4 regions of the Priestia sp. YIM B13552 genome follow, and region 1 is predicted to be linked to each of the others. Evidence: predicted binding sites of a transcription regulator. Region 1 holds the regulator's gene; each other region holds the start of a gene.
The links. The regulator LexA, encoded in region 1, represses DNA repair genes until DNA is damaged. The targets are predictions, from matches to a motif close to CGAACATATGTTCG.
Positions count from the first base shown of each region.

Region 2: recA (recombinase RecA) is a predicted target of LexA. The motif match lies at 4,763-4,776, and genes of this name have one in related genera.
Region 3: ACFX40_RS17070 (Y-family DNA polymerase) is a predicted target of LexA. The motif match lies at 3,003-3,016, and genes of this name have one in related genera.
Region 4: ACFX40_RS15615 (YolD-like family protein) is a predicted target of LexA. The motif match lies at 6,835-6,848, and genes of this name have one in related genera.

Region 1 is NZ_JBHZOU010000002.1:370,572-380,020, reverse strand. Features, by position in the region: gene ACFX40_RS08050 (magnesium transporter CorA family protein) at 1-711, opposite strand, end outside; gene lexA (transcriptional repressor LexA) at 923-1,540, opposite strand; gene yneA (cell division suppressor protein YneA) at 1,687-2,016, shown strand; gene ACFX40_RS08035 (YneB family resolvase-like protein) at 2,070-2,738, shown strand; gene ACFX40_RS08030 (DUF896 domain-containing protein) at 2,808-3,038, shown strand; gene tkt (transketolase) at 3,206-5,212, shown strand; gene sirA (sporulation inhibitor of replication protein SirA) at 5,362-5,802, shown strand; gene ACFX40_RS08015 (YneF family protein) at 5,893-6,105, shown strand; gene ACFX40_RS08010 (ABC transporter transmembrane domain-containing protein) at 6,196-7,959, shown strand; gene ACFX40_RS08005 (ABC transporter ATP-binding protein) at 7,949-9,449, shown strand, end outside.
Region 2 is NZ_JBHZOU010000001.1:18,006-27,454, forward strand. Features, by position in the region: partial or broken gene ACFX40_RS00095 (MerR family transcriptional regulator) at 342-539, shown strand; gene ACFX40_RS00100 (ArsI/CadI family heavy metal resistance metalloenzyme) at 1,170-1,598, opposite strand; gene ACFX40_RS00105 (ArsR/SmtB family transcription factor) at 1,649-1,978, opposite strand; gene ACFX40_RS00110 (ArsR/SmtB family transcription factor) at 2,386-2,733, shown strand; gene ACFX40_RS00115 (arsenic transporter) at 2,752-4,050, shown strand; gene arsC (arsenate reductase (thioredoxin)) at 4,074-4,496, shown strand; gene recA (recombinase RecA) at 4,940-5,983, shown strand; gene ACFX40_RS00130 (DUF1565 domain-containing protein) at 6,286-7,608, opposite strand; gene speG (spermidine N1-acetyltransferase) at 7,784-8,308, shown strand; gene ACFX40_RS00140 (class I SAM-dependent methyltransferase) at 8,871-9,449, opposite strand, start outside.
Region 3 is NZ_JBHZOU010000003.1:983,679-988,020, reverse strand. Features, by position in the region: gene brnQ (branched-chain amino acid transport system II carrier protein) at 618-1,970, opposite strand; gene ACFX40_RS17075 (hypothetical protein) at 2,665-2,907, opposite strand; gene ACFX40_RS17070 (Y-family DNA polymerase) at 3,061-4,326, shown strand.
Region 4 is NZ_JBHZOU010000003.1:686,069-695,517, reverse strand. Features, by position in the region: gene ACFX40_RS15650 (Fur-regulated basic protein FbpA) at 168-320, shown strand; gene ACFX40_RS15645 (sulfate ABC transporter substrate-binding protein) at 572-1,636, shown strand; gene cysT (sulfate ABC transporter permease subunit CysT) at 1,730-2,566, shown strand; gene cysW (sulfate ABC transporter permease subunit CysW) at 2,579-3,445, shown strand; gene ACFX40_RS15630 (sulfate/molybdate ABC transporter ATP-binding protein) at 3,465-4,538, shown strand; gene ACFX40_RS15625 (ketoacyl-ACP synthase III) at 4,647-5,642, shown strand; gene ACFX40_RS15620 (YitT family protein) at 5,792-6,631, opposite strand; gene ACFX40_RS15615 (YolD-like family protein) at 6,879-7,232, shown strand; gene ACFX40_RS15610 (DeoR/GlpR family DNA-binding transcription regulator) at 7,877-8,629, shown strand; gene pfkB (1-phosphofructokinase) at 8,626-9,449, shown strand, end outside.

The DNA.
Region 1 (9,449 bases):
TAAAGTTGTGGAATTAATTTCTTGCTCTTGATTTACCGTTACATAACTTAACACAAACATCCGTTCATCGATAAAATAAGGAAGGCTCCCAACGTGCTGTTCACGCGTGGCTTCTTTCTTGATGTGTTCGTTCAAAAATGGCGCAAGCTGTGAAAAAATATAATCTTGCACTTTGCTATAGCGATGATGTTCATAGGTAATGGTGGATCCATGCTCTTCAGCAAGCTTCGGTTCTAGTACACGAAAATGATTCATGAATTCTAAAATATCATCATAGGTGTAATGATTATGGCTCATCTCAGTGCGAATGGTCATGACGCCAATTTCAAAAGGACATAAAAAAACATCCACAGACAGCACGTTGCTAGATACGGTGGTGGAGGAAGTGTGTAACGTAATAGTATGGTCTATTTTTTTGGAAAATCGAAGCAACCCTTCTTTTTCGCACGAGTCAGGGAATAGAATGCATTCAATGTAAGGAAGAAAATATTGATCCAGGCTATCATGAGATACGTAATACTGTTCTCCGTAGTATTCTTTTTCTAAATGTTTTTTTTGAATGGAAAAAAATTCGAACAAATTTTCTTTTAGTGCATGAACAAGCTGCTCTTTATTTTTTCGGTCAAAGGAAAAAGGAAAAAGAAACATGTTCATTGCTTTGGTAGGTACAATGGTTTGAAATGGTTCTGTTTTCCTTGGTGTATTGGTCATAAACTACATCCTTCTTATGGTCGGTTGTATTTCCTTGTAAGAGTCGAGGAAATGCAGATAGAAAGTAAAAGGTGAAACAAGCTTTACAAAAACCGTTCTACCTGCCTGCGGTGATTCAACGTATCATTTATAATATGCCAATTTTTTTAGAAAACAAACGTAAAAAAACCAACTAACATCATGATTAGTTGGTTTTACATACAGTGTCTGATTAGTGAATCGTGCGATATACACCAGTTACTTTTCCTAAAATCGTTACGTGGCGAAGAATAATAGGCGCCATCGTTGAATTTTCAGGCTGTAAACGAACGAAATTTTCTTCTTTAAAGAAACGTTTTACCGTTGCTTCGTTGTCCTCGGTCATAGCGACCACAATATCTCCATTATTAGCTGTTTGCTGCTGACGTACGATTACCATATCGCCATCTAGAATACCTGCTTCAATCATACTTTCTCCCATAATTTCAAGCATAAATACATGATCATCTGGAGAAACGAATTTATCTGGAAGAGGGAAATATTCTTCCACATTTTCAACGGCTGTTATAGGAAGACCCGCTGTTACTTTACCGATAACAGGAACATTAATGACATTGCTTTTAGGGATGTTTACTTCATCTAGTTGAAGAACTTCGATTGCTCTTGGTTTTGTTGGATCTCTGCGAATTAACCCTTTGCTTTCTAAACGAGCTAAATGCCCGTGTACAGTGGAGCTAGAGGCTAATCCTACCGCTTCCCCAATCTCGCGAACAGAAGGCGGATAACCTTTTAATTTTACTTCGTGCTTAATAAAATCTAGTATGTCTTGTTGACGTTTTGATAGCTTCATATTTTTCACCTCGATTTTAGCTATTCTTTAGGTGAATTATACCACGTGATGTGTCAATATACAAACATAAGTTCGAAGAATTCCATTGACAGAAACAAATGTTCTCAATAAAATAAGAACATATATTCTGATAGGGGGATCATAATATGCAACAATTCTTACATTCTATGAAACATTACGCTATTTTTTTTGCAGCAATCGCTGCACTTACATATGTATTGACGCTGGTTTTAGGAGCGGATAAAGTAGATTTAGACAAATATTCAACGGTTACTATTACAAAAGGAGATACGCTTTGGGACTTGTCCAACAAGTATCATAATCACCATCATTTGACCACCAATGAATTTGTCAAATGGGTTGAAGACGTCAATGATTTAAACTCAGACACTGCCCAGTCTTTATCTCCTGGAGATAAATTATATATTCCTGTTTTAAAACAAGAGTTACATAATCAAGTGGCAATTGAACAGTAGTGTGTAACGGCCGTTCCTGAATATTGTTAGAAGCCGAAAAGGTCGTGATAAAAGTGGACGCCATTATTTATTGCCGTGTCAGTACGGATAAAAAAACCCAAGAAACATCTTTACAGCGCCAGCAAGAAGAATTAAAAAAGCTTGCTGGTCTTCACTATCTAGACGTAAAAAAAGTCGTGATGGAAAAAGCAAGCGGATATGACGTAGACAGAGAGGGTATTTTGGATGTTCTTCATACAATGAAAGAAGAGAAAATCTCTGTGCTGCTTATTCAAGACGAAACACGATTAGGCAGAGGAAATGCCCGAATTGCGCTGCTTCATGCTTTTCATAAAGAAAATGCTACCATCTATACGATTAGTCATCAAGGTCAGCTTCAGCTTTCAGAATCTGATTCAATGGTGTTAGATATTATTAGCTTAGTGGAAGAGCATCAGCGGAAATTACATAATGCTAAAATTAGAAGAGGAATGAAAAGAGCCGTAGAAAACGGTTATCGTCCGCAGAAAAATTTAAAAAATCAAGGAGTTAACTCGGGAAGGGAAAAAAAAGAAGCGCCTATTGAAGAAATTGTCCGCCTTCGTCATAACGGCTTAACCTTTGCTGAAATTTCAGTTACGCTAAAAGGTTTTGGCTATAATATTTCAAAAGCGACGGTACATCGCCGCTATCAAGAGTACCAAGAGAGTGCTCAATCTCTTGATAAAACGAAAGAGATTTAGTAAGATGACTACATGTTGCCGAAGCGGTTCGGTAATTTTAATTATTGATTATAAGGAGATAGGTTTTATATGCTATCAAAAGATAAACTTGCTCGTATTAATGCTCTTTCAAAAAAGGCAAAGGCTGAAGGTCTGACAGAATCTGAAGCGAAAGAACAGCAAGAGCTACGTCAGGAATATTTAAAAGTTTTCCGACAATCTATGACAAATCACCTTCATACGATTAAAGTTGTAGACGAAGAAGGTAAAGATGTTACGCCTAAGAAGTTAAAAGAGAGTAAAAAGAAGCGTCTTCACTAAGACGTTCTAGTAAAACTAGAGGGAGTGTTCCCTCTAGTTTTTTGTATATTTTTAATAAGGGGCACAAAAACTGTAAAAGTGGAAATTTTTTTGGTTCAAGTATTGTACAAATAAGCAAATCATTAGTATGATAACATATGTACATAGTTTTGAAAGGAATGAAGAGTATGACACAACGTATTGAAGATCTTTCGATTGCAACAATTCGTACTTTATCAATCGATGCGATTGAAAAAGCAAATTCAGGTCACCCAGGTATGCCAATGGGAGCTGCTCCAATGGCATATACATTGTGGACAAAATTTATGAACATCAATCCAAAGAATCCAAACTGGTTCAACCGTGACCGCTTTGTATTATCAGCAGGACACGGATCGGCACTATTATACAGCTTGCTTCATTTAGCTGGATATGACTTATCAATTGAAGACCTTAAAAACTTCCGTCAATGGGGAAGTAAAACACCAGGTCATCCAGAGTTCGGTCATACAGCAGGTGTTGATGCAACAACTGGTCCACTAGGACAAGGTATTGCAATGGCTGTTGGTAAAGCAATGGCAGAACGTCATTTAGCTGAAACATACAACAAAGAAGGTTTAGAAATTGTAGACCACTTTACGTATGGTATCTGTGGTGACGGAGACTTAATGGAAGGTGTATCTGCTGAAGCAGCTTCATTAGCGGCACACTTAAAATTAGGACGTTTAGTTGTTTTATACGATTCAAATGATATTTCTTTAGACGGAGATTTAGATCGCTCGTTCTCTGAGAACGTAGAAGATCGTTTCAAAGCTTACGGATGGCAAGTAATCCGCGTTGAAGACGGCAATGACTTGACAGCGATTGCAAACGCAATTGAAGAAGCAAAAGGCGATTTAACACGCCCAACGCTAATTGAAGTAAAAACAACAATCGGATTTGGTTCTCCAAACCACGCGGGTACTTCTGGCGTGCACGGTTCTCCATTAGGTTCCGATGAAACAAAATTAACAAAAGAAGCTTATGCATGGACATTTGAAGAAGATTTCTATGTGCCAGAAGAAGTGTATGCTCACTTCAAAGCTACAATTGCTGAAGATGGCCAAAAGAAAGAAAACGAATGGAACGATGTATTTGCACAGTATAAAGAAAAATATCCTGAACTAGGTCGTCAATTTGAACTAGCAGTAGAAGGAAAGTTACCGGAAGGCTGGGAAGAAACGCTTCCAGCATACGAAACGGGTTCAAGCTTAGCTAGCCGTGCTTCTTCTGGAGAAGTATTAAACGCAGTAGCACAAGCTGTACCTCAATTCTTCGGCGGTTCAGCTGACTTAGCTGGCTCAAATAAAACAATGATTAAAGGTTCAGAAGACTTCACTGCAGCTGATTACAGCGGACGTAATATCTGGTTCGGTGTACGTGAATTTGCAATGGGAGCTGCATTAAACGGTATGGCTCTACACGGCGGTGTAAAAGTATTTGGAGGAACATTCTTTGTATTCTCTGATTATCTTCGCCCAGCAATTCGCTTAGCAGCTTTAATGAAGCTTCCTGTAACATATGTATTCACACATGATAGTATCGCAGTTGGAGAAGACGGCCCAACACATGAGCCAATTGAACAATTGCCATCACTTCGTGCAATGCCAGGTCTTTCAGTGGTTCGTCCTGCAGATGCAAATGAAACAGCTGCTGCATGGCGCTTAGCATTAGAGTCAACTGACCGCCCAACGGCGCTTGTATTGACTCGTCAAAACTTGCCAACGCTTGAAGGTACAAAAGAAAATGCATACGAAGGCGTGTCTAAAGGTGCGTACGTTGTATCTAAAGCTGGTAAAGACCAAGCGGATGCATTAATACTTGCAACAGGCTCTGAAGTAAGCCTAGCAGTAGAAGCACAAAAAGCATTAGCTGCAGAAGGCATTGACGTATCTGTAGTAAGTATGCCTGCATGGGATCGTTTCGAAGAGCAATCTGCTGAGTACAAAGAAAGTGTTATCCCTAAATCAGTGAAAAAACGTTTAGGTATTGAAATGGCTTCTACACTTGGCTGGGAACGCTATGTTGGAGACGAGGGACAAGTTCTTGGTATTAATCACTTCGGTGCATCTGCTCCTGGTGAAACAATCATGAAAGAATTTGGTTTTACAGTTGAAAATGTAGTAGCAAAAGTGAAAAGCTTGCTTAATGCATAATTCTTTTTCATAAGAAAGAGCAGACTCCTGTGGTCTGCTCTTTTTTTTCGACAAAAAAACAAAGGAATTTTTTCATCGATAGACAAGCATTGCGTACACCATTCGGTATAATGGTACAAAAAAGAACGAGCCGAAAGGGAGGATGAATCGTGAGAACGTATGAAGTATATTTAATGGAGGAAGAAGTTGCATCATCCTATTTTCGAAGAGAAAAGCTCATTTATCAGCTGCTGATTGAATATAGAATGAAACGTCACTTGCAGGAAACGCACTTACAAAAACAAGTTCATTACATTACTCGCCAACTGCCCATTTCATTTATTCAACGAGAATTGCTTCAGGCGTTTTCTCATTATCCTCATTTTTTTACTCATCAAGAGACGTTTGTGCTGGAATATCCTCATAAAAAAAGTCGAGCATCTATAAAATTAACGAATCGCTGTATAACAATTGAAGGAGATGGCAATGTTGATGCTGAGACAGCTTTTTTTGAAGTATTACGCAAGCTAGATCCTTGTTTTTTAGCAGTGAATTATGGAACGGATGAATACGGCTGGCTGAGGCCTGTGAAAACAAGAAAATTTGTGTAATTATTTAAGGAAATTGGAACGGAAATATTGTATAATAGCGTATGGTCTAGTACACTGTAAGTTAGACAACACGAAGGAGGAAGTAATACCATGGGAATGTATATTCTAGTTGGTGTTCTAGCATTAATTGTTGGGATAGCGCTAGGATTTTTCATTGCTCGTAAATATATGATGAGCTATCTGAAGAAAAATCCACCAATTAATGAACAAATGTTAAAAATGATGATGATGCAAATGGGCATGAAACCATCGCAGAAAAAAATTAACCAAATGATGAAAGCAATGAACGGCCAAATTAAATAATGGTTAATTGGACAGACACTCTCTATTCAGAAGGGTGTCTTTTGTTTTATGATAGAGATAAGAAAATGGTTGTGGGGCTAGGGGGATACGATGAAAATTTTTCGAGAGTTATGGTGGTTTTTCAAACAGGAAAAAAAGTCTTACATAACGGGGGTAGCGCTGCTCATTATTGTCGCAGCATTAGAACTTCTCCCGCCTAAAATTATTGGTTTAACGGTAGATGGCATTAAAGAAGGGACGCTGAATGGAAAGCGCTTAATGCAGATGGTTGGCATTTTACTAGGAGCTGCTGTTGTGGCCTATTTCACAAGATACATATGGCGTATTATGATATTTGGTTCATCTGTTAAACTAGCCAAGCAGCTGAGAAATACCCTCTACACTCATTTTACCAAGATGAATCAGGCCTTTTATCAAAGGCGGCGAATTGGGGATTTGATGGCCCATGCAACAAACGATATTCAAGCTATTCAACAAACTGCAGGTTCGGGCGTTTTGACACTCGTGGATTCCATTGTCACAGGAGGGCTTGTTCTATGCACAATGGCCCTCACAATCAGCTGGAAATTAACGCTTATTTGCCTTATTCCTATGCCGCTTATGGCCGTTTTAACAAGTTACTATGGTACATTACTTCATGCGCGGTTTCATCACGCACAAGCAGCATTTTCTACTTTAAATGATAAGGTTCAAGAAAGCATTAGCGGGATTAAAGTCATTAAGACGTTTGGGGAAGAAGCAGCTGATGTCGAAGAATTTCGCATCAAGTCTGCAGATGTTGTCCAAAAGAACATGAAAGTAGCCCGAATAGATGCATTGTTTGATCCGACCATTTCGATTATTGTAGCACTTTCTTTTTTACTTGCTCTTATTTTTGGCAGCAAGATGGTTATTAGTGAAGAGTTAACACTGGGGCAGCTTGTTACCTTTACAACTTATTTAGGCCTTCTTATTTGGCCGATGCTCGCGTTTGGCTGGCTATTTAACATTATGGAACGTGGAAGAGCATCATATGACAGGGTATTTTCTTTATTAAAAGAAGAAAATTCGATTGAAGAAGCAGCGTATCCTAGTGTTGAAATGCCAACAGGAAATATTGAAGCTGTTATTCATAGGTTTTCGTATGGTAAAGAAGACGAATATACGTTAAACGAAATTTATTTTACACTTTCTCGCGGTCAAACGTTAGGTATTGTCGGAAAGACGGGTGCTGGGAAAACCACGCTTTTAAAGCTGCTGCTTCGTGAATTTGATGTAAGAGACGGAGCTGTTTTATGGGGAGGAAAAGATATTAAAGACTATGCTTTTGATTCATTGTACAAAAGCCTTGGATATGTTCCTCAAGATCACTTTTTGTTTTCAACAACAGTTGCTGATAATATCGCTTTTGGAAAAAGAGAAGCAAGCAATCATGAGATTGAAGAAGCGGCTAAAGTTGCCAATGTACATAGAGACATCCTTGATTTTACAGATGGCTATCAAACAATAGTAGGCGAAAAAGGCGTTTCGTTATCGGGTGGACAAAAACAGCGTATCTCGATTGCAAGAGCTCTTCTATTAGATCCTGAGCTTTTAATTTTAGACGACTCGCTATCAGCGGTAGATGGAAAAACGGAAGCGGGTATTTTACAAGCGATGAAGCAGAAACGTCAAAATCGAACAACGATTATTACAGCGCATCGGCTGAGCTCGGTTACTCATGCAGACCTGATTCTTGTACTTAATAAAGGGAAAATTATTCAGCGAGGAACTCATGAGGAACTGCTTAGCGTGAGCGGCTGGTACCAGGATATGTACGATAGACAGCAGCTTGAGCGTGCGGTAGAAGAAGGAGAGACGAAAAATGAAAATTGAGCATTCTTCGGTACATAAACGTCTGTTTCGCTATACAATTCCGCATAAAAAATCATTTTTTTTAGCGTTCACACTATTATTAATTGCTACGGCTGCGGATTTATTAGGGCCCATTTTGATTAAAATTTTCATTGACGATTATTTAACTCCTAAGTATTTGCCTCTTCAGCCTCTTGTGTGGCTTGCAAGCAGTTATTTGCTTTTACAGCTTTTAAAAATTGTCGTTCAATACTTTCAGCTTCTGCAGTTCCAAAAAATTGCGCTTCAAATTATTCAGCAGATTCGAATTGACGTTTTTTCTCATGTTCATCGCCTGGCTCTTCGCTTTTTTGACAACACTCCCACAGGAAGCCTGGTATCTCGAATTACAAACGACACGGAAGCCATGAAAGAAATGTTTGTGGAAGTCATCGCGGTTTTTATTCAAAATGGGGTGTTTTTGGTCGGTATTTTTATAGCCATGTTTATGCTAGATGTGAAACTGGCTTTTTATTGTTTAGTTCTTCTCCCGTTCATTTGGGGACTTATGAAGCTTTATCAGCATTTCAGCGCTATTTACTACGGACAGCTTCGAGAGAAACTAAGCCAGTTAAATGCCAAGCTTCATGAGTCTTTGCAAGGCATGTCTATTATTCAGTTATTTCGTCAAGAAAAGCGGCTGCGCTCGGAGTTTGAAGAAATCAATGATGAACATTACAAAGCGGGGATGCGCAATATTAAGTTGGATGGTTTGCTGCTAAGGCCGGCAGTCGAAATTCTTTACATTTTAGCCGTTATTCTTGTGCTCAGTTATTTTGGTATTTCCGTAGCTGACAGTCCTGTTAAAATTGGTGTTCTTTACGCGTTTATCAACTATTTGGATCGTTTTTTTGAGCCTGTTAATGAAATGATGCAGCGTCTTTCTATGTATCAGCAAGCGATGGTATCAGCGTCTCGGGTATTTGACTTGATGGATGAAAAAGAAAAAAATCCAGTCATGACAGGAGAACAAAAGCAGGGGGTACAAAAAGGAACGGTAGAATTCAGAAACGTAACGTTTTCCTATGATGGTGTTCGAGATGTACTTTCTGATATATCGTTTACGGTAAATGAAGGAGAAACAGTGGCTTTAGTAGGCCATACGGGAAGCGGGAAAAGCTCCATCATTAATTTATTAATGCGTTTTTACGAGCAGCAAAAAGGAGACATTTTGATCGATAATAAACCGCTATCGTCTTTTTTAAATAAACAGCTTCGAGATGAGGTAGGGCTGGTGCTTCAAGATGCCTTTTTATTTGCAGATACCGTAAAACGAAATATTACGCTGCACGAAGACCATTTTTCTGATGAACAAGTAAAAGCAGCGGCGGAATTTGTGCAAGCTCATGCATTTATCGAAGCTCTTCCTAATAAGTATAATGAAGTGCTAGTCGAAAGAGGTTCCACTTTATCAAGCGGCCAGCGTCAGCTCTTAGCATTTGCAAGAACGGTCATCCGAAATCCTAAAATCC
Region 2 (9,449 bases), on a different contig from region 1:
ATTAAAATATATTTCAAATATACAGAGAAACGCTCTCTGAGGGAATGAACTTTGGTTTTACATATAATAAAATAAATAGTTCGACGTAAATTTGAGCAATTTAGAAGCTCTTATTTTCTTCTTATTATTGATTTTGAAACACTTGTTTTGAAATTAGTTAACCTAATGTCACTCTCAATAACTACAAACGCCTTTCATCAAGAAGTGTTTATAACGTGCTATTTTTAATAAACTTCATTTCTATATACAAACCAAAAGTTAATAACATATATACTGATAAAGAATGGAAATAGGAGAGGATAATCTTGACTAAAAATCATCCATATTTAGATGAGAAAGTTATGACTATAAAAATCGTTACTGAAATGACAGGTTTATCAGAAAGACAAGTTCGTTATTATGAAGAGCGAGAGCTTATTTTTCCAAAACGAAACTCTTCAGGTACCCGAATGTATTCCTTTTCCGACATTGAAAGGTTAATGGACATTGCAGAAAAAATTGAAGATGGTGTTAGAACACGGGAAATGCGTAAGGATTTATTTTAAAGTAGGTAAATTTGATTTGTTCTTTTAGTCTTTGTTCATGCTTACTCAATCTCTATATTCAATATTTACTGGGTTATTTTTATTCGGATTTTTTATAAATGTATATAAGATAAGACTTTTATGCACTCCATTATTATTTAGCCTAGAGAGAAACATTGATACATAAGGGACGTATAAAGATGTCTATATTTTATAAAAATGACTCTGTTAGAACCCTTATTCCCATAAAGGTTCTCTTTTTCATATGTTCCTGAAAGAGTGATTATGGTAACTAGCATATTAAGTAAACCCCTTTGTGTTAAACTGTACACAGAAACATGTATGAGTCTGAAGGAAATATAATGAAATGTGCAATAGGGATAGTTCTTATTGCTCAAGCTTTATCAACGTACTTAACTATTAAGACAGCATATACTCCTTACACCGTTAGAATATTAGATAGAAATACTGGAGTTATGAAAGTTTCCTATAGTTTCCCTTTAACGTACTGGTTAATGTTTATAGGCTTGGACATCATGTTTTTAGTGGGAACATATTTAGTTTTTGCTAAAGAAAAGAAGCAGATCTTTAATTAAAGGTCTGCTTTTTATTTTTACCGATAAATGGTTTTATGTTAACTAATGATTAACAACAAGCATTAGTTACAGGTAGCTTTTCATTTGGCCCATCGCTGTTCTTGTGAACTTCACTATCAGATTTCGTATAAAAGAATTCCCATTCGTTTCCGTCCGGATCTGTTACCCAAAACTTATCTTGCACAGCATAGCAGCAAGTCATATCCATCTCTTCACGAGCAAAGAAGCCCTCTTTTTCTAATCGTGATTTATGGGAATGGATTTCTTCAGGCGTCTCTATTTGGAATCCGAAATGATTTACTTGATTACCCTTTACTTCGTCTCGTACGTTTAAAGTGAAATTTAATCCTGGCTCATCTAATAAGAATTTAGCGTAATCTACTTTCGTTTTTACAGGTTGAACGCCAAATACCTTTTGATAAAATTCAATGGACGCCTCTAGATTTGTTACATTAATTCCTACATGAACATATTTCATTTATACTTCCTCCTCCGCATGATAAACAATATTATTTTGAATGTAGTAAATTACGAGCATGAGCCGCTTTTACTTGTATCTTTTCTAAACAAGCAGCAAAGCTCCTCAGATAACAGGTGATTTACCTCTTTATCATTTAAATCATAATAGCTCCATGTCCCTTTCGTTTCTTTTGTGATAAGGTTTGCTTCTAATAAAATCTTTAAATGATAGGAAAGTTTAGATTGAGACATTCCAAAGCATTCAGTTAGATCACATACGCATGTCTGTCCTCGCTGGCAGAGCTCATACATAATTTCTAATCTCTTTTGATCGGCAAGTGCTTTAAATTTTTGTTCGTACTGTTTAAATGGGTGCTTTCCTTCCTTAACTGTTTCCATTGTCATTCTCCTTCATCAACTTTTTTTGATTTAATGATCGAAGCTTTCGGCAGCTTTTTTAAAGTTACTATATGTAGTTTCCCCTCTTAGCATAGGATCTTGATGAAAAAAACGCTGAAAGATTAGGTTTTGTGCTTCCTTCTGGTCCATCCCTTGGGTGTTCATAACTAAATGAAAATAGGCTCGAAAGTACGTAACAGATAAGTTTCCAGAGTTGTTGACTCTCACTGCTTTCATCCTCACTTTCATAAATCAATTTTTTTTGATGTATTCATCATATCTGGAAAATTTAGATAAATCAAGGCATTAATCAACTTTTTTTGATTAATTTTTAAAATGTATATTTCTGTTGAATATATAATAAAATACTTATATAATTATATTTGAAAATAAGGAGGCGAGTCATAATGGATGTAAAAGCGCAGGTAGAAGTGGAAAAAGCAGTACAGATACTGAAGCTGCTTGGAGATAAGACAAGATTGTCAATGATGAAGCTGCTCCAAAATAACGAGTGCTGTGTTTGTGAGCTAGTTGAAATTTATAAAGCAAGTCAACCGGCTATTAGCCAACACTTGCGGAAGTTAAGAGCTATCGAACTCGTAAGTGAAAGACGAAAAGGACATTGGATCTTCTATTCCTTAAATAAAGAAAACAGCTATTATCAGTTTGTCCTTGATATACTCGATTCTTTACCAAGCGAAGATGAACGATTAAAAGAACTAGAAAAGCAAGGTTTACGTATTAATTGTTGCTAATAATAGGAGGTCTGTAAAGTGATATCAATTATAGTAGCCTCCCTCATCTTCTTAGTGACATTGATTTTTGTCATTTGGCAGCCAAAGAACTTGTCTATTGGTTGGTCAGCATGTGGAGGCGCAGTATTAGCTCTTTTAGCAGGTGTGGTTGATTTCCATGACGTGCTGGATGTAACTCAAATTGTATGGAATGCAACATTAACGTTTATTGCAGTTATTATTATTTCCTTAATTTTAGATGAAATTGGATTTTTCGAGTGGGCAGCTTTACATATGGCGCGTACTGCAGGAGGCAATGGCGTTCGCATGTTCGTTTATGTATCCCTCCTTGGAGCTGTAGTAGCAGCATTATTCGCAAACGATGGAGCAGCCTTAATTCTAACACCTATTGTACTTGCCATGGTACGAGCACTTAAATTTGAAGATAAAATGGTCTTCCCTTTTATTATCGCCAGTGGATTCATTGCAGATACAACATCGTTACCTCTTGTAGTAAGTAACTTGGTCAACATTGTATCAGCTGATTTCTTTGGTATTCGCTTTTCTGAATTTGCATCACGTATGATTGTGCCAGATCTGTTCTCACTTTTGGCAAGTATTGTTGTCTTATATTTGTACTTTCGTAAAAGCATCCCTAAGAAATACAATCTAGATGATTTACAGAAACCGGTTGAAGCCATTAAAGATAAGAAAATGTTCCGTTTATCAGGAATCGTTTTATTCATTTTAGTTCTTGGTTACTTTATTGGTGAGTTTTTCGATATTCCTGTTTCTATTATCGCAGGTATTATTGCGGTTTTATTCCTAGGAATAGCAAGAAAGAGTCCCGCTGTTCACACTAAAAAAGTGTTAGCAGGAGCTCCGTGGGCGATTGTTTTCTTTTCGATTGGTATGTATGTTGTTGTCTATGGATTACGTAATGTAGGGCTAACTAAAGTATTAGCAAGCCTCATCCAAGCAACCGCTGACCATGGATTGTTTGCCGCAACCATTGGCATGGGATTCATTGCAGCCATACTTTCATCGATTATGAACAACATGCCAACCGTGATGATTGATGCTTTGGCCATTGATGCAACTTCTGCAACAGGTACAATTAAAGAAGCCTTGATTTATGCAAATGTCATTGGTTCGGACTTAGGACCAAAAATTACACCTATTGGCTCTCTAGCCACTCTCTTATGGCTCCACGTTCTTTCGGCAAAAGGAGTTAAGATTTCTTGGGGAACCTATTTTAAAACAGGTATTATCTTAACCATCCCAACATTGTTTATTACGCTTGTTGGTTTATATATTTGGTTATCAATTATTTCATAACACATTTAAAGGAGATTTTACACATGTCTAAAAAAACACTTTATTTCTTATGTACAGGTAACTCTTGCCGTAGCCAAATGGCTGAAGGATGGGCAAAAAAATATCTAAGTAATGATGAATGGGATGTACGCAGTGCAGGGTTAGAAGCTCATGGATTAAATCCTAACGCCGTAAAAGCAATGAAAGAAGCTGGCGTCGATATCTCAAACCAAACATCTGATGTCATTGACCCTGAAATTTTAAATAATGCGGATTTAGTCGTTACATTATGTGGCCATGCAGCAGATCACTGCCCAGTAACGCCTCCCCATGTGAAACGTGAACACTGGGGATTTGATGATCCAGCAAAAGCTGAAGGAACAGAAGAAGAAAAATGGGCGTTTTTCCAGCGTGTACGTGATGAAATTGCTGAACGTATTCAACGTTTTGCTGAAACAGGTAAATAATTAATCAAGAAGCAGTCTATTTGTATAGACTGCTTTATTTCTTCCTAAAATCTGTTTTATAGTAACTAGGAATATGAGGAATACGTCATTAGTCTAATCAGATTGGTAGATTCATGTACATAAAAATTTAAAAATGGTTCTTATTTAATTTAACTTATATGAAAGTATAAACTTGCTTTTTATAAATATAAGATATTCTTTTAGCTAGTTTGCAGAAAAACTTTCGCCTTTACAATTAGATGCATTTATTGTATGATTACACAATAGGAACATTTGTTCGATACTAAGGGTTTAGAGATGAATAAAGGAACACCAGAACAAACTAAGACAGTTAAACACAAAATTTTCTCGCACGGAGCAAAAACATTTGAGCCAACTCTTATTCTTTATCGAAATACCTTGGCGTTTATTGTAAACGTAATAACAATCGGAGGTTTCAAATCATGAATGATAAAAAAGCAGCACTAGATATGGCTCTAAAACAAATTGAAAAACAATTCGGTACAGGATCAATTATTAAAATGGGAGAAGGCACACATACAAAAGTTGAGGCATCTAGCTCAGGCTCATTAGCTTTAGATATAGCTCTTGGAATTAATGGTTATCCCAAAGGAAGAATTATGGAAGTTTACGGGCCGGAAAGTTCAGGTAAAACAACCGTTTCCTTACACGCAATTGCAGAAGTACAAAAAAATGGAGGCCGAGCTGCCTTTATTGATGCTGAACACGCACTGGATCCAGTTTATGCAAGAAAACTAGGTGTAGATATTGATGAGTTACTGTTATCTCAACCAGATACTGGTGAACAGGCACTTGAAATTGCTGAAGCATTAGTTAGAAGTGGCGCTGTAGATATTATTGTTGTTGACTCAGTAGCTGCATTAGTTCCCCAAAAAGAAATTGAAGGAGAAATGGGAGATTCTCACGTAGGTCTACAAGCTCGTTTGATGTCTCAAGCTCTTCGTAAACTATCTGGAGCAATCAATAAGTCCAAAACCATTGCCATCTTCATCAACCAAATCAGGGAGAAAGTAGGCGTTATGTTTGGAAATCCGGAAACAACGCCAGGTGGAAGAGCACTAAAATTCTATTCTTCCGTTCGTCTTGAGGTTCGCCGTGCTGAACAACTTAAACTAGGAAATGACATAGTTGGTAACAAAACAAGAATTAAAGTAGTCAAAAATAAAATGGCGCCTCCTTTCCGCATTGCTGAAGTAGATATTATGTATGGAGAAGGTATATCAAGAGAAGGAGAAATCTTGGATATCGGTTCTGAAGTAGATATTGTTCAAAAGTCTGGATCTTGGTTTTCATATAATGAGGAGCGTTTAGGACAGGGACGAGAAAACGCTAAGATTTTCTTAAAAGAAAACCCTGAAATTAGAGAAGAAATCAGAAAAAGAATTATTGATTTCAAATATGGTGATAATATTAATAACGATAATGTTATAGATAACGATAGCGAAAACGAAAACGAAAATCAATAAAGGCATAAAACACCTTTCCCACGGCTTGAACTGCACCCCATTATTAGATAAAAAAACTCTAATGATGGGGGTGTTTTTATGTCAAGGCTATTGATTTGCACCTAAATAAACACTACTCATATAGAGAACCAGCATGAATCTTCTTGCAATCCATTTGTATATTTACAATGAACGCACCTTTCTCTTTGTTTCAATGAAATAAAAAGTATAACCAGCAGATAGTGAAGTGAATAATTTTTCGGCCTTAAATAGAATCCCAGCGAGCAACTAAATAAAGAATATCTTCCAAAAAGAAATTTTCATTAAAAAAGCCTAGGTGATACGATAGTAGAACTTTCTATTTCTTTCCCCTTCCATATCCATCGATTCGCTTTATCTCTACTTTTATTTAGGTACACATTATGATTAAGTTGATTATATTTATTTGAGTAATGAAGATTGGCCAGAAGCAAATTAGATTTTACTGAAACCATAACATTATTGTTAATAGCGTTATGAGTTGCATGATATTGCATCAGTAATTGGCCACCACCCATGTTCATCGTATCATTTCCATATAAAATATTATGTTCAATAAGAGTATTTATCGTCCCTCCACGTTTTTTATCATAGCCTCCAATTGAAATTCCTGTAAAACGATTCTTATAAATCATATTCCGTATAACTTGAACATTGCTAGTTTGTTTACCATAGTGTTCACTTGCGATTTCTATTCCTAGATCGTTATGACTTGAAACGTTATGCTCAATAATAACATCTTTTCCTCCGTCTACGTAGATTCCCCCAGCGGAGTATTCATGTTTGTAAGCAGGATTTGAATAACTGCTGACGTTGTAAATATGGTTTTCACTAATGAGTCCTTCACGAGCTCGGTCATATTTCTCAATAGGAGCTACTTTTTCAAAGCCAATTACGTCAATCCCAATATTATCAACGTTTCGAATTGTATTGGCATTGACGATAAAATCTTTAACATTTCCATTTAGAGTTAGTGCTTCACTAAAACCTAAGGTCAGGTTTTCAAGTAGGTTTCGCGATATTTCAATGTTTTCTAACGAACGCGGCGCTTTGGATCCATAAAAAGCTATTCCATGAGCGTTTCCATTTTTATGTGCAGTCTTAATATCGAAAATATGATTATTAATAATTCGAAGGTTCTTTCCACTTCCTTCTACTAAAATACCACATGGTGTATTTTGTTCCTTAGAAGTAGACGAATGACCTATATTCAAACCTTGAATTGTTATGTAGCTCTTATTTTTTATGCTAACTAGCCCCCCATCTGTAGAACGACTTTTTATTTTTTCTCCACTAATAAGAGGCTTTTCACTTTTATAGTTCCTGAAGATAATAGGCTTTTGTCTAGTACCTGAACGGCTAATAATTAATTGTTCATAGTAGATACCGCCTCTGATGTAAACGGTAGTTCCGGGCTGAGCTACTTCACTTGCCTTTCTTAATGTTCTAAAAGGTTTGCTTTTAGTACCCAGGTTTTTGTCATCCCCTGTAGGAGAAACATAAATTTCATGATGTATTATAGGAGCTGCTGAAGGTTGATTAGCTGCCTCAACCCTTTGGTTTATACAGCATAGTAAAATAAGAAGAATACCAACTGCTTTTTTCATAAGATCCTCCTTAAAGTTAATGAATTTCACTTGCGAGATTTTTAAATTATACTATGGTTCTTTTCATAAGGATGTAAATAATCGCACTATATCTTATTATTTTTTAAAACTACAGCAATTTTTACATTTAAAACGGAAAGTGCTAAAGTAATGCTAGAATGTGGAGGTTTGAGAAATGAATAAGGAACTTAAGTTACGTCCTTTGGAAAGAGAAGATTTAAAATTTGTCCATGAACTCAATAATGATGCAAACATTATGTCTTATTGGTTTGAAGAGCCTTATGAAGCTTTTGTAGAGCTACAGGACTTATATGATAAACATATTCACGATCAAGGTGAGCGTCGTTTCATCCTTGAAAAGGAGGGGGATATGCTTGGGTTAGTGGAATTAGTCGAAATTGATTATATTCATCGTAGAGCAGAGTTTCAAATTATCATCGACCCTGCGTATCAAGGTCATGGCTACGCCATGGTTGCCACAAACCTAGCAATGAATTATGCCTTTTCGGTATTGAATATGCATAAACTTTACTTAATTGTAGACAAGGAAAATGAAAAAGCAATTCATATCTATAAGAAGGTTGGTTTCTCTATTGAAGGTGAGTTAAAAGATGAATTTTTTGTTGATGGAAGCTATCATAATGCTATAAGAATGTGTATGTTTCAAAAAGAATATTTACAAACAAAAAATAAAAAGTAATAAGTAACAAGAAGCACCTGCCATCAAAATAGTGGGTGCTTTTTAATAGTAGATAAGACATACAATCTTAGTTATCATAATTAGAGCTGTCGGCAGCCTTAAAAAATAAGGACTTTGAATTATAATTTAAAGCCCCTATTTTTAACTAATAAGAAGATACATAAAATACCTGTTTTTATGCGCTTTTTTATTTGTTTAAAGTCCCCGTTAAAATCGCTTTTTGAAGGCTTATTATCGTTTAGGTTATATACAAATCCCGAAAAGTTGTCTAGCATCCCACGATATGTAAAGAAAAGAATTAATTTAGCCTTTCCTTTTGTTTCGACTGCGATGTCGCCTCCCGCCTTTAAACACTTGAGTATACTCTTTAGGTAATTGAATAAGTGATGGACTATCAGATATATTAGGTTTAATAACACCATTTTCTATTTTAGTTGCAACCTCTTCCCTCTTATCTTGATGGATTCTAAAGTTGAGATCTAAGTTGACTTGATTGAAATGTATTTTCTAATTTAGTCGATTGAAAAAGTTGAGATAGCTCATTCAACATGATAACGAACTATTATTTAATGGATTTAGTTGCAATATAACAAGGCATATATTTGGTGATTTCCCCCTTATGGTGATGATCTTCATAAAGAGCTTGTAGAGTGAATCCAGCTTTTAGCTGTCCTCCAATTTGAGTTTCTAAAGAATGACTAAACTGTACACCGCCGTTCTTTATAAGTTCTTCATCATTTTCTATCGTACTTTTAGTTCCGTCATAAGGTAATTTATGAACCACTTGTAATTCTTTCTCATCTTCGCCAAATAAATAGAGAGTAGGGTTTGCAAAGCCAGATAGCAGAACGCCACCTTTTTTAAGAACTCTAAAACATTCTTGCCAAACGTGTTCAACATCTTGAATATAGCAGTTTGATACCGGATTAAAAATCATATCGAACGTCTCATCTTCAAAGGGAAATGTCTTACTCATATCGCCTTTAATTAAATCAATAGAATAACCTTCTCTAGCGGACACCATTTTTTCTAATTCTAATTGTTTATCAGAGTAGTCAAACACTGTAACTTCTGCATGCTGCGCTGCAAAGACCGGGCACTGCTGTCCTCCTCCGCTAGCAAGTCCCAATATTTTTGCTTT
Region 3 (4,342 bases), on a different contig from region 1:
TATGGAACCGTGTTATGGATTCCGTACTTTGTTATTATGCTTATCTTATTTAACAGGCTTTTTCCAATTAGTGACCATGGAGATCAACTCAATCCTATAGGAAGAATTGTTATATACCTTGGTGTTTTACTTTATCCAATATACTTAGCAATTGTAATTGCCTTATCTAGAAAAAGTACAGTTCAGTAGAGAAAGAAAAAGTACTCCTATTTTGGGAGTACTTCTTTTCTTTTGAATTACACTTAAAATAAAACAAATAACTATTCTGTTTTTAAACATCCATTTATCTTCCTTAATAAATTATATATTATTCATAATTTATTCCAAAACAAAAGTCCGCAAAAGTATACCTTTACGAACCTATCATTTACATAAGAAATCTATTATTTTTACCGTTCGTTTAAGTTTAAAGATAACCTATAAACGTCCTCTAAAAACATAGACTTTAACGAACTTATTTTCGTAATAATATAAATATTAATTTAACTTAATTATAAAAGTACAAAAGAAGGAGCATCATCTAAATATATAGGAAACTCATAAGAAGAGTCTTTAACTTATAAGAAGTAAAGACTCTTTTTGTATTTGCTTTATTTAAAATAATTAAAGTAAAATTATTATTTATTTAACCTTGTTGATTTAGAAGTAAATTGCTCTTTATTTTTAAATAAGTTGACTCCATAACCTGCAAGACCTCCAATAATTGCAGGGAATATCCAACCTAATCCAATATGGTAAAGAGGAAGATAGTAAGTAAATACTTGGTCAATACCAGGAATGTGTAAGCCAAAATCATTTAATCCGTCTACCAGGCTTACAACAAATGTTAAGAATAGGCTGCCTTGGTATACCTCAGCACATCCTTTAAATAAAGAATGAAGGAAAGTCAAAAAGATTAGAACGATTGCTAATGGATAGAGAACTGTTAAAACAGGTACTGAAAAAGAAATTAAATGATTTAATCCAACATTTGCGATGATTGCGCTAAACACGGATAAGCTAATCGCAATTTTCTTGTAAGAAATAGAAGGTAATAATTTATGGAAATAAGAAGAGCATGAAGTAATAAGCCCTACGCTAGTTGTCAGACAAGCTACTGTGATCATTAAGCCTAATAGTAACCCTCCATATTCTCCAAAATAATAATCAGAAACTTTCGCTAGCACCGCACCACCATTATCTAAATGCCCAAGCTTTTCTACACTTGAGGCGCCCATGTATGAAAGGGCTGAATAGATAGTTGCAAGAATAATAGCAGCAATTCCTGTAGCTTTTAGGCAAACAGTTATAATTTGCTTCTTTGTTTTAGCGCCTTTTTCTTTAATTGCATTGATAATAATGATTCCGAAAACGAAAGATGCAAGAGTATCCATTGTTAGATATCCTTCTTGGAACCCATTAAAAAAAGAGTTTGTTACATATTTTTCTGTGGGTGCTTGAAATTTTCCAATAGGATGAATAAAAGCTACTAGAACTAGAATTCCGATGAATGTTAATTTAATCGGCGTTAAGAATTTTCCGACAATATCGACAATTTTCGCCGGATTGAGAGAAAAAAAGCATGTAATACTGAAAAATATAATAGTAAACACGAGTAAAGCTATAGAACTAGAGCCTTCAGAAATGAAAGGTTTAAGTCCGATTTCAAAAGAGACGTTACCTGTTCGTGGGATAGCAAATAAAGGTCCAATAGCTAGATAAAGAACAGTTGTAAATACTAAACCAAAGATAGGATGTACGCGACTTGCTAATGATTGTAAATCTTCTTTTCCGGAGAACCCAAAAGCTAGTACACCAAGTAAAGGCAAGCCTACTCCAGTAACTAAAAAACCCGCATTTGCTGACCAGATATTTGCTCCCGCTGACTGACCAAGCATGGCAGGGAATATTAAATTTCCAGCTCCAAAAAATAATGCAAATAACATTAAACCAATGATTACTATAAAAGAAAACGGTACTTTGTTTGACACGGTGAAACCCCCATTAAAAATATTCTTTATAAAAAATTAAATTTTCAGACAATTTAAATTACAAATAACTTATCTTTTTTGTATTATAAACAGTCAAATTACATATTTCAATATAAAAAATAAACTTTTTTAATAAAATTTAAAAAATTATCAATTTTCCGTTCATTATCCATTATTAAAATAAAAATAATATTAAAAACCCAGATTTTTATTCAAAATGCGTACGTTAAGTGAGTTAATAACGGTATTTTTTTAAAAAAATTATAAATCATATTCAAATCGCGTATATTATCCTTTTAATTAATTTGATTGAATGATATGCAAGGAAGTTTGGAAATATAGTACTACGAAACTTATAAAACTTTTTAATATTAGCTAAACACCTGAAAGGAAAAAGTAGTTGATTTATTGCTTCAAGAAATGGAGCATTCTAAGTCTTATAAAGAACGCTTACTTTTATCTCCTGAACTAGTAATTTGACAATCAACAGCTTATCTCTAGACAAAGTACTTTTCTAATGTGAAATCACTGTCTAGAATCACAAACGTTTCTGTTTCCTTTGAATGATTATCTTATGGTACTCCATTCAAGCAGTCAGAGGGTAAGTAATAATGATCATTTTTTCTTTTTTAAAATATGTCATAAATTTTATATATACTGAAAAGACCTTATTAACAAATTAATTAAGGTCTTTTTATCTTTTCTTTTTGAAGCCAAAACTCATCATATAAGCTATTAATAAAGAGATAAAAGCAGCAAAACTAATTTTTATGTAAGAAACCTCTAAAGCCCAAGGACCATATTTTTTTATATTTAAACGATACATAGACCACCACTGTCCATTTTCACCTTTAAAAAATGAGAAGATAATCCATAAAAGAACTAAAAACAAAAACCATGATAAAAAGATAATATAATTAGGCATTTTTCTATTCATAGGTCCCCCCTCCGTTCTTCCCGTTTATATGTGATGCTCTTTTCTCTTATTATAGTAACAATAATCGGGAAAAATTTAGAGTTTTTATTGAATAAAGAACGTTTGTTCGTATATAATAGAGAACAAACGTTCTTTATTTGAGGAGTTATTCCAATGGATTATGAATATCTACCAAACAGAGTCATTATTTGTATTGATATGAAAGCATTCTTTGCTTCTGTTTCATGCGTGATACGTAGGCTAGATCCATTAAAAACAAAGTTGGCAGTTGTAGGAGATACAAAGCGGTCGGGATCAGTTGTGTTAGCTGCCACACCCTTATTAAAGAAAGAAGGGATCCAAACAGGCAGCCGTCTTTTCGACATTCCTAGAAGGAAAGATATCCATGTCGTAAACCCATCCATGGAAAGGTATGTCCAGGCCTCGAACTATATTTCTAGTTTAGTGTTACAGTATGTCGCTCCTGAAGATTTCCATGCATATAGCGTTGACGAGTTGTTTATTGATGCAACAGCTTCTTTACATTTATTCGCTCGTACACCAGAAGAATTAGCCCGTAAAATCATCAACGAGATTTATCGTAAAACACGGCTTACAGCCACCGCAGGAATCGGTCCGAATCTCTTGCTGGCTAAGGTGAGCTTAGATCATGAGGCCAAGAATAGCCCAACAGGGGTAGCTTATTGGCGATACGAAGATATTCCTTTTAAATTATGGTCGATTCACCCAATGAAGGATTTCTGGGGAATCTCATCCGCTACGGAAAGACGCTTAAATCGTTTGGGCATTCACTCCATTAAAGAACTCGCTCTTTCTTCTGTAGAGATGTTACGTAAAGAATTTGGTGTCTTGGGAGAAGAAATCCACCAACATGCAAACGGAATTGATTTTAGCCGTATTTCTGACGTGTATATTCCGAGCTCTCGATCATTCGGGAAGAGTCAAATTCTGTTTCGAGACTATACAAGTCGAAAAGAAGTGGAATTGCTGCTATTAGAACTGTTAGATGATGTGTGCTTTCGTTTACGTATGCATCAAGTCGTGGCACAAACTATTCATTTATCCATTGGCTACAGCAAACAAACAGGTGGCGGCTTCTCAAGACAAAAGAAAATGGGGCGGGCTTCGAACCTAAGTCAAGATATCTTTCCTTATTGTTTAACCATACTACACACGTTTGATAGCGGAATGCCCATTCGATCGATTGGAATTTCTTTATCGAACACCAGTATTCAAGAAGAAGAGCAAATGAGTTTATTTGAAGATATTGACCAGCGGGAAAGAGCCTATGCACTTGCTAAAACAATTGATGAAATACAGATGCGTTATGGGAAGAATAGCGTTTTGCGAGCTTCAAGCCATCTCAAGCATTCAACAGCTCGTTATCGAAACGGCCTTTTAGGAGGTCATAAAGCATAAAGGAGGAAGATGATAT
Region 4 (9,449 bases), on a different contig from region 1:
TAAGTATAACGATGAGAAGTGTAAAGCTGCTGAAGCAGCAGCTTTATACTTTTTAAAATGATAAAGATCTGACAGTTTCATCCTTGTGCTGATCGGGTTACCGAAGGCTTCTAACCTATGTTAGAAGCCTTTTTTATTTTTAGATGAATAGAATAGGAGGAATAAAGATGGAAAATTTATTACGAGCAGCGGTGCGGCAAAGAAAACAATACCTCATTGAAGAGTTATTAAAAAAAGGGGTTTACAAAAAAGAAAACCATCATCTTTTTGAACTCACGCTCTCTGACTTAGAAAAAGAGTATCAGACACGCAGTAAGTAAGGAAAACACGTAAAAAGAACTAAAATAAGTGTAAAAAAGATTAAAAACCTAGTTGACTAATAGGTAAAGTGTGTTTATTATAAAAACAAGAATAAATTGTCTTTTCAGAAAGTATCTTCTTTTTATTCTTACGAATAAATTTAATAAGAATAATTTAAGAGCATATACGCTGATCAGACTAACTGAAGGCTGCTTCTCTTTTCAAAGAGATAGCGGCCTTTTTGTATTTTTTATAAAAAGGGGAGTAAAACATGAAGAAAAAAGCAGTTCAGTTTTTAATGGTGCTAACAGCACTGCTCGTCGTACTAGCAGGTTGCGGCAATGGGAAATCTACTGAAACAGCAGGGAAAGATAGTTCTGCGAGTAAAAACGATTCAAAAAAACCAGTAGAGCTTTTAAACGTTTCATATGATCCTACACGTGAACTTTATCAGGAGTTCAATAAGAGTTTTGCATCTTATTGGAAAGATAAAACAGGGCAAGACGTTACTATCAAGCAATCACACGGTGGCTCTGGTAAGCAAGGTAGAGCAGTAATTGACGGTTTAGAAGCGGATGTCGTAACGCTGGCGCTTGCATACGATATTGATGAAATCGCTCAAACTCGCCAATTATTAAACAAAGACTGGGAAAAAGAATTGGCTCATAATTCTACACCATACACATCAACAATTGTTTTTTTAGTTCGTAAAGGAAATCCAAAGGGAATTAAAGATTGGGATGATTTAACGAAAAAAGGTACATCCGTTATTACACCAAATCCAAAAACGTCTGGAGGCGCACGCTGGAATTATTTAGCGGCTTGGGCATACGCGAAGAATAAATATAACGGAGATAACAAAAAGATTGAAGACTTCATGAGTAAACTTTATGGAAATGTCGAAGTGTTAGACTCAGGCGCACGCGGAGCGACAACTACATTTGTAGAACGGGGCATTGGAGACGTGTTAATTGCATGGGAAAATGAAGCTTACTTATCGTTAAATGAGCTAGGAAAAGATAAATTTGAAATTGTAACACCGTCATTGAGTATTTTAGCAGAACCGCCTGTTGCTGTAGTAGATAAAGTAGCTGAAAAGAAAGGCACAACAAAGGTAGCAAAAGCATACTTGAAATATCTATATACAGAAAAAGGTCAGGAAATCGCAGCGGAAAACTACTATCGTCCTCGAAATGAAAAAATATTAGAGAAACACAAAGATCAATTTCCTTCTCTTAACCTAGTCACCATTAAAGATTTTGGCGGCTGGAAAAAAGCTCAAGAAACTCATTTTAACGATGGAGGAACATTCGATCAGATTTATCAGCCAAAGTAATATGATGCATTAAAAAAGTAAATGAGGAAGATACGAATGGTAATTCGTATCTTCTGTGTATATGTATCTTGAAAGCAGAGAGAGGTGTAAGACGTGAGCGTGTTACAACGACAGAAGAAAAAGAAAAGCATCTTACCTGGATTTGGGCTTTCTTTAGGTTTTACGATGTTTTATGCAAGTATCCTTGTGCTTTTTCCGTTAGCTATGATTTTTTTAAATACGGCATCTATGGGATGGAGCGACTTTATTAAAACTGTTATAGACTCTAGAGTAGTAGCATCATATAAATTAAGTTTTGGAGCAGCATTTGCAGCAGGGATTATTAATGTTATTTTTGGAACTATTATTGCATGGGTATTAGTGAGATATCATTTTCCTGGAAAGAGGTTTATTGATGGACTTGTAGATTTGCCGTTTGCTTTACCAACGGCTGTTGCCGGCATTGCCTTGACCACTCTTTACGTTCCGAAAGGATGGATTGGTCAATTATTTACGTTTAAAATCGCATTTACGCCTATCGGAATTATTATCGCTCTGACGTTTATTGGTCTGCCGTTTGTTGTCCGAATGGTGCAGCCAGTATTGCAAAACTTTAATGCGGAGATCGAAGAAGCATCTGCTAGCTTAGGAGCCAGCCGAATGCAAACGTTCAGAAAAGTTATTTTTCCAGAGCTGGTGCCTGCTATTTTAACAGGTTTTTCTCTTTCATTCGCAAGAGCGCTTGGAGAATACGGGTCAGTTGTTTTTATTGCTGGAAATATGCCGATGAAAACTGAAATTACGCCGCTTATTATTATGACAAAACTCGAGCAGTACGATTATGCGGGCGCTACTGCTATTGCATCAGTCATGCTCGTTGTATCATTTTTTCTGTTATTACTTATTAATATTATTCAATGGTGGACAAATCGTAAATTTGTACATAGTTAAGGAGGGATGACATTGGCAGGACATGTTCCAATGCAGCATGCAAAAACGACTGTTAAACTTAATCATTCTAGTTTAAAAGAGCCCAAAGTCGTCCAGTGGCTGCTTACATTTATTGCACTGGCTTTTTTAGCTCTATTCTTAGTGCTCCCGCTCATCACCATTTTTATGACAGCTTTTCAAAAAGGGTGGGAAACGTATCTTGCTGCGATTACGAATCCGGATGCTTTGGCTGCTATTAAACTAACGCTAATTGTGGTGCTTATTACCGTTCCTTTAAATGCCATTTTCGGCGTGGTAGCTGCATGGTTAATTACAAAGTTTGATTTTAAAGGAAAGAATATTTTAATTACGCTTATTGATTTGCCGTTTGCTGTTTCGCCTGTTATTGCTGGATTGATTTTTATTTTATTATTTGGTGCACAAGGGTTATTCGGAGAATGGTTGTTTAATCACGACATCAAAATTGTATTTGCTATTCCCGGTATTATTTTAGCTACTCTTTTTGTAACGCTGCCGTTTGTTGCTAAAGAATTGATTCCACTCATGCAAGCTCAAGGGTCAGCCGAAGAAGAAGCGTCGTTAACGTTAGGAGCCAGCGGTTTCAAAACTTTTTTTCTAGTGACGTTACCTAATATTAAATGGGGCTTATTATATGGCATTATCTTATGTAATGCGCGCGCAATTGGAGAGTTTGGAGCTGTTTCCGTTGTGTCTGGGCACATTCGAGGAATGACAAATACGATGCCTCTTCATATTGAAATTCTCTACAATGAATATCAATTTGCAGCAGCGTTTGCGGTAGCATCTTTAATGTCAGTTTTGGCTATTTTTACATTAATTGTAAAAAATATTATTGAGTGGAAAGCCAAACATATTTGAATAGGAAGGAGCTTATGAGATGAGTATCCATATTAAGCACGTATCAAAGAACTTTGGTGATTTTAAAGCGCTGGATTCTATTAACATTGATATTCAAACGGGTGAATTAGTAGCTTTACTCGGTCCGTCCGGTTCTGGAAAAACATCTTTGCTTCGTATCATTGCCGGTCTTGAACATCTTGATCAAGGAGCTATTTTATTTGATGGAAAGGAAATTACGCACATAAATCCAAAAGAGCGGAATGTAGGGTTTGTTTTTCAACACTATGCTTTGTTCAGGCATATGACTGTGTTTGATAACATTGCGTATGGTTTAAAAGTACGACCTAAAAAAACAAGGCCTTCTAAAACAGACATTATCAATAAAGTAACCGAGCTACTGCAGCTTGTTAAACTAGAGCCGCTTGCAAATCGCTATCCCTCTCAATTATCGGGCGGACAGCGCCAGCGAGTAGCGCTTGCTCGAGCGTTAGCAGTAGAACCGAAAGTACTGCTATTAGATGAACCTTTTGGCGCTTTGGATGCAAAAGTTCGCAAGGATTTGCGCAGATGGCTGCGTAAATTGCATAATGATTTTCATATTACGAGTATTTTCGTTACACATGATCAAGAAGAAGCTTTAGATGTGGCCGATCGTATTGTTGTGATGAACAACGGTAAAATTGAGCAGATTGGCAGTCCTGAGGAAGTATATGATCATCCTAACAGTCCATTTGTGTACGATTTTCTAGGGAACGTCAATTTATTCAAGGGCCGCATTCATAAGGGAAAACTAAAACAAGGAAGCTTTGAAATGGATATTCCAGAATTTAACGGAAGAAATGAAGAAGCAGCTGTTGGATATGTACGACCTCATGATATTCACCTTGAAAAGGCAAAAACAAGCGCAGATGCTGTTTCTGCAACCGTTAGCCATATTCATGTGATAGGGCCTATCGTGCAAATTGAATTAAAAAGAGAAGATGCAGAAGAATTTTTAGAAGCTGAATTAAGCAAAGAGCACTATAAAGTCCTCAGCCTTCAAGTGGGAGAGCAGGTGTATGTAAAGCCTAAGCAGCTAAAAGTATTTATTCCAGAAGATTATTCTATTTAATAAAAAGCGTAAAGGGTATGCCTTTGCGCTTTTTATCTGCTAATAAATTAGTACCAGATATTAAAAGTAGGTGTTATAATTAAGTATCAACTGATTTGAGGTGGAGAAATGATACAGTCAAAAGCTAGAATTACGGGAATGGGGATATATACACCAAAGCAAAAATTAACGAACGACCATTTAAAAGAAATGGTTGATACAAGTGACGAATGGATTGTACAGCGCACGGGAATGAAAGAACGACGAATTGCAGGGGAAGGCGAATACACGTCCACGCTTGCCATTCAAGCCGTTGAAAATTTGCTTAACCGATATGATGTAAAAATAGAAGATGTAGATGCAATTATTGTTTCGACCACAACGCCTGATCACTTTTTTCCTAGCGTAGCATGTCAGGTTCAAGATTACTTTCATATTGATCAAGCTGCTGCATTTGACTTAAGTGCAGCATGCGCTGGATTTACATATGGCCTTCATGTGGCGAACGGCTTAGTGACGTCGGGATTGCATAAAAAGATTTTAGTTATTGGTGCTGAAGTCATGTCGAAAATTACAGATTATACGGACCGGGCCACATGCGTGCTGTTTGGTGACGGAGCGGGAGCCATGCTTGTAGAGTACGATGAGCATAATCCAAGTTTCTTAGGATGTCACTACGGAACGGACGGAAGCGGAGGAGTAAATTTATATCGTTCTAACTTATCTAATACTCTTTCGGGAAAAGAAATTAACTCGAGCGGGAATTTAGTTCAAAACGGGCGTGAAGTATACCGCTTTGCTGTACGAACGATTCCAAAAGGAGTAGAAGCATTATTAAAGAATACTTCCATTTCTCTTTTTGATGTAAACTGGTTTATTCCGCACAGTGCAAACCTTCGAATGATTGAAGCTATTTGTTCTAAAACGGGTGTTTCAATGGATAAAACGTTAACGAGTGTGCAATACTGCGGAAATACGTCTTCCGCTTCTATTCCGCTAGCTTTAAACGAAGGAATAATGACAGGAAAAGTACAGGATAATGACCTCCTTATTTTCTATGGTTTTGGAGGAGGATTAACGCACTGCGGTCTGTTAATTAAATGGACGTGTAAAGAAAAAAGCTAAAAGGCATCGCCTTTTAGCTTTTTAGATTTTCATTACAGAGCTTTTTATTGTCGTTACAAGAGAGTTTATTCTTTTTATAACGGCAGGTTTACTGTATTTTCAGCGCAAACATATATAATAGAAAAAAACCGCTTTTTTACAGCGGGTTTTCAGCCGGCTTTTGGAATAGTAAAACCTACTCCAAAGACGTCGCGCACATCGTGTACGACCACAAAAGCTTGTTCGTCGACTTTATGAATAATACGCTTTAATTCTAGCAGTTCTTGTTTGTTCACAACTACGTACAATACGTCTTTTGCTTCTTTTGTATAGCTTCCATGAGCCGAAAAGACAGTGACGCCGCGCTGCATCTTTTTATTGACTTGTTCGGCTACTTCAGCTGAACGGTGTGAAATAATAGTGATTGCTTTGCGAGGGTTGAGTCCTTCAATGATATAATCAAGCACTTTCGTTCCGATGTAAAGAGAAATAATCGTATACATCGTCTTTTCTCCACCGATGACAAAATAAGCGCTTGCTACCACTAATAAATCAATTGCCAGCATCGTTTTGCTAATATTCCAGTCTAGATATTGATTAGCTAAGCGGGCAATAACTGCAGAGCCTCCGGAAGTTCCGCCGCCTCTAAACACAAGTCCGAGTCCTACCCCAGCTAAAATACCAGCAAAAATAGCCCCCAGTAGCGTATCGTCAAGAGGATTTCCCAGTCCTTCAGTTATATGTAGGAATAGAGACGTGAAAATAATACATATAATTGTGTAAACAATCACACGCTTATGAAGCAATTTGTATCCGATTAGTACCAGCAAACCGTTTAATATAAAGTTTGTGATACCCGGAGACCAGCCTAATACATAATAGGTAATCATTGTTACACCGGTTACGCCGCCTTCTGCTAATTCATTTGGAATAGCAAAGTAATTAATGGCCAGTGCGAAAATGAGGCTCCCTAGAATAATGAGGATAATTTCTTTTATTTTATTAATCATGAACGTTACCTCCAATCATCAAAAACTCCGAAAACACAGTCATGACAATGTATTATACCAACTCTAGAGACCGAATTAAAGATGGGATATTATTATTTTTTAAAAATCAGTTTCTGCTATTAACATAAAATCTTTTGACAGTTTTTATGGAGTATGAAAAAATGAATTGTTTGCTTTTATTTTGATTAAAAAGTTTTGCAATGAGAATGTTCGTTCGGTAAAATAGAAGCAAGAGTCAAGGGGGAGAATGAACGTGTATCAAGATGAATTAAAACAGTATGCGAAGTTAGTAATGCCCGAGCATTTAGAGAAAATGAAGAAAATGTACAGTCCCGAGGCGCATAAGCAGTCCTTAGGGTTGAAAAAAGAAAAGATTGAGCATATTGAAAATGTCATTATGAACAGTTACTCGGAGCATCATCCAGTAACGCTTCACGTCTATGAAGCAGGACATATTCAAAGGTATGAACGAGTGACGATTGATAAAGTCTCGCTGCAGTCGAATATGCTGATGGTTACAGGCCCTTGTTATACATATTCGATTCGAGCGGATGCAGTAATTGAAGCAGATGTATGGAAAGATGAAAGCTACTCTAGCTAAGAGTAGCTTTTTTGTTCGTTTTGTATCTTTTTTTTAACGCATGCATACAATACATAAAAGCATATTCTGCGAGTAGTAACTTCTAGCTACTAGGAAATTTTAATTAAAGAAGGGATCATTGTATGCAAAATGAAAAAACTCAAGTAAGAGAAATCGAATTAACGCAGTTCATTAAGAAAAGACTTGTTCGTTTTATCTCAAGTTTAGCTATTTCTTCTGCCCTTGCTTCCATATTATATATGCTTCTATTTTTATTTAAATGATGGGTCACTTTGAGTTGTCCAAAAAGGTGGACAACTTTTTTGGTGTGTAGGCTTTTACGAAATCAGGACAAGCTATGGCTGATTCAGTCAGAAAAATTCAATCGGTCAAGAAATAGTCAAAAACAGTCATAGCTAATTGAGTAGAAGAAAACCTTTACATATAATGAGAAAAGTAGACGAATTCTTGAATTACCAGCATATTTCCTTTTGTATTAACTATTATTAAACCAAATGCAAATTTAACTATTCGTTCAAAAAACTTTATTTTGTAATTAAAAAAATGAATGTTTTTGATTTTTTATGATTGATTTTGAATGTAAACCGTGATAAAGTAAGTACATGAAATAAATGAAAACGCTTTTTTGAAAAAGGAGCTAGAACATGTTAACGCCGGAGAGACATCAACTAATCTTAAAACTTTTAAAAGAGAAAGAACTTGTAAAAGTACAAGAGTTTATCGAAGTTACAGGCGCTTCGGAATCCACCATTAGAAGAGACTTAAGTCAACTAGAAGAAGAGCAAATGCTCAAACGTGTTCACGGTGGCGCTTCGCTTATTCGCAGTAAACGAATCGAACTGAGCGTTATCGAAAAATCTGCTAAAAATGTTCAAGATAAACGAAACATTGCAGAGTATGCGGCTTCCATTATAAATGAAGGTGACTGTATTTTTTTAGATGCAGGAACTACAACGTATGAAATGATTCCTTTTTTAAAGCAAAAAGATGTAGTAGTCGTGACAAATGGTTTAATGCATTTAAACCCGATGCTAGAACAAGGTATCACCCTCTATTTAATTGGGGGATCTGTTAAACATAAAACGGGCGCTTTAATTGGCAATGGAGCTCTTTTAAGTCTTGAGCAATATCGTTTTGATAAGTGCTTTATGGGAGCGAATGGGATTCATCATCAATATGGATATACAACTCCTGACCCAGAAGAAGCATTGATCAAGCAAACGGCAATGAAGCTGTCTAGAGAATCGTATATTTTATCAGATTCCACTAAGTTTTTTGAAACAAGCTTTGCGAAAATAGCCGATTTACATGAAGCAAAAATTATAACAAATGACGTACCTAGCGATGTACTTATACAGTATGCAAACAAAACAGACATAAAGGTTGTGAAATCATGATTTATACATGTACGTTGAACCCATCCGTTGATTACGTAGTACATGTTTCAGCATTCGAAGAAGGCGGGCTTAACCGTACAACGAATGAAGCCAAGTTTCCAGGAGGAAAAGGCATTAACGTCTCTCGCGTTTTAAAGCGATTAGGTGTTGATAATAAAGCCCTCGGTTTTGTAGCCGGCTTTACAGGAACCTATATCGAAGACTACTTAAAAGCGGAGAATATCGAAACAGCTTTTACAAGAGTTGAGGGAGATACCCGTATTAACGTAAAGTTAAAAACAGAAAAAGAAACAGAAATTAACGGTCAAGGACCTGCTATTACAGACGAAGCGCTTCAGTCTTTATTGACTCAAGTAAAACAAATGACTGAAGGCGATATCTTCGTATTAGCGGGGAGTATACCGAAAACGCTTCCAAGTTCTGTGTATGAAACGTTAACTGAACTAGCAGCAGCGAACGGAGTAAAAGTTGTAGTAGATGCAAGTGGAAAAACTTTGCTAGACGTCGTGTCTCACAAGCCGTTTTTTATCAAACCGAACCATCATGAACTTGCAGAATTGTTTGATGTAGAAGTAAACAGTGCAGAAGATGCGCTAGTATACGGTAAGAAGCTCGTGGAACAAGGAGCGCAAAACGTTGTTGTGTCTATGGCAGGTGATGGAGCACTGCTTATTAACGAAAGCGGTGTCTACAGTGCCACAGTCCCTAAAGGAACGGTAAAAAATTCTGTTGGAGCTGGCGATTCACTTGTAGCTGGATTTATTGCTTCTTATGTAAAACAAGGGGATTTATTAGAAGCTTTTCAAACAGGAGTAGCTTC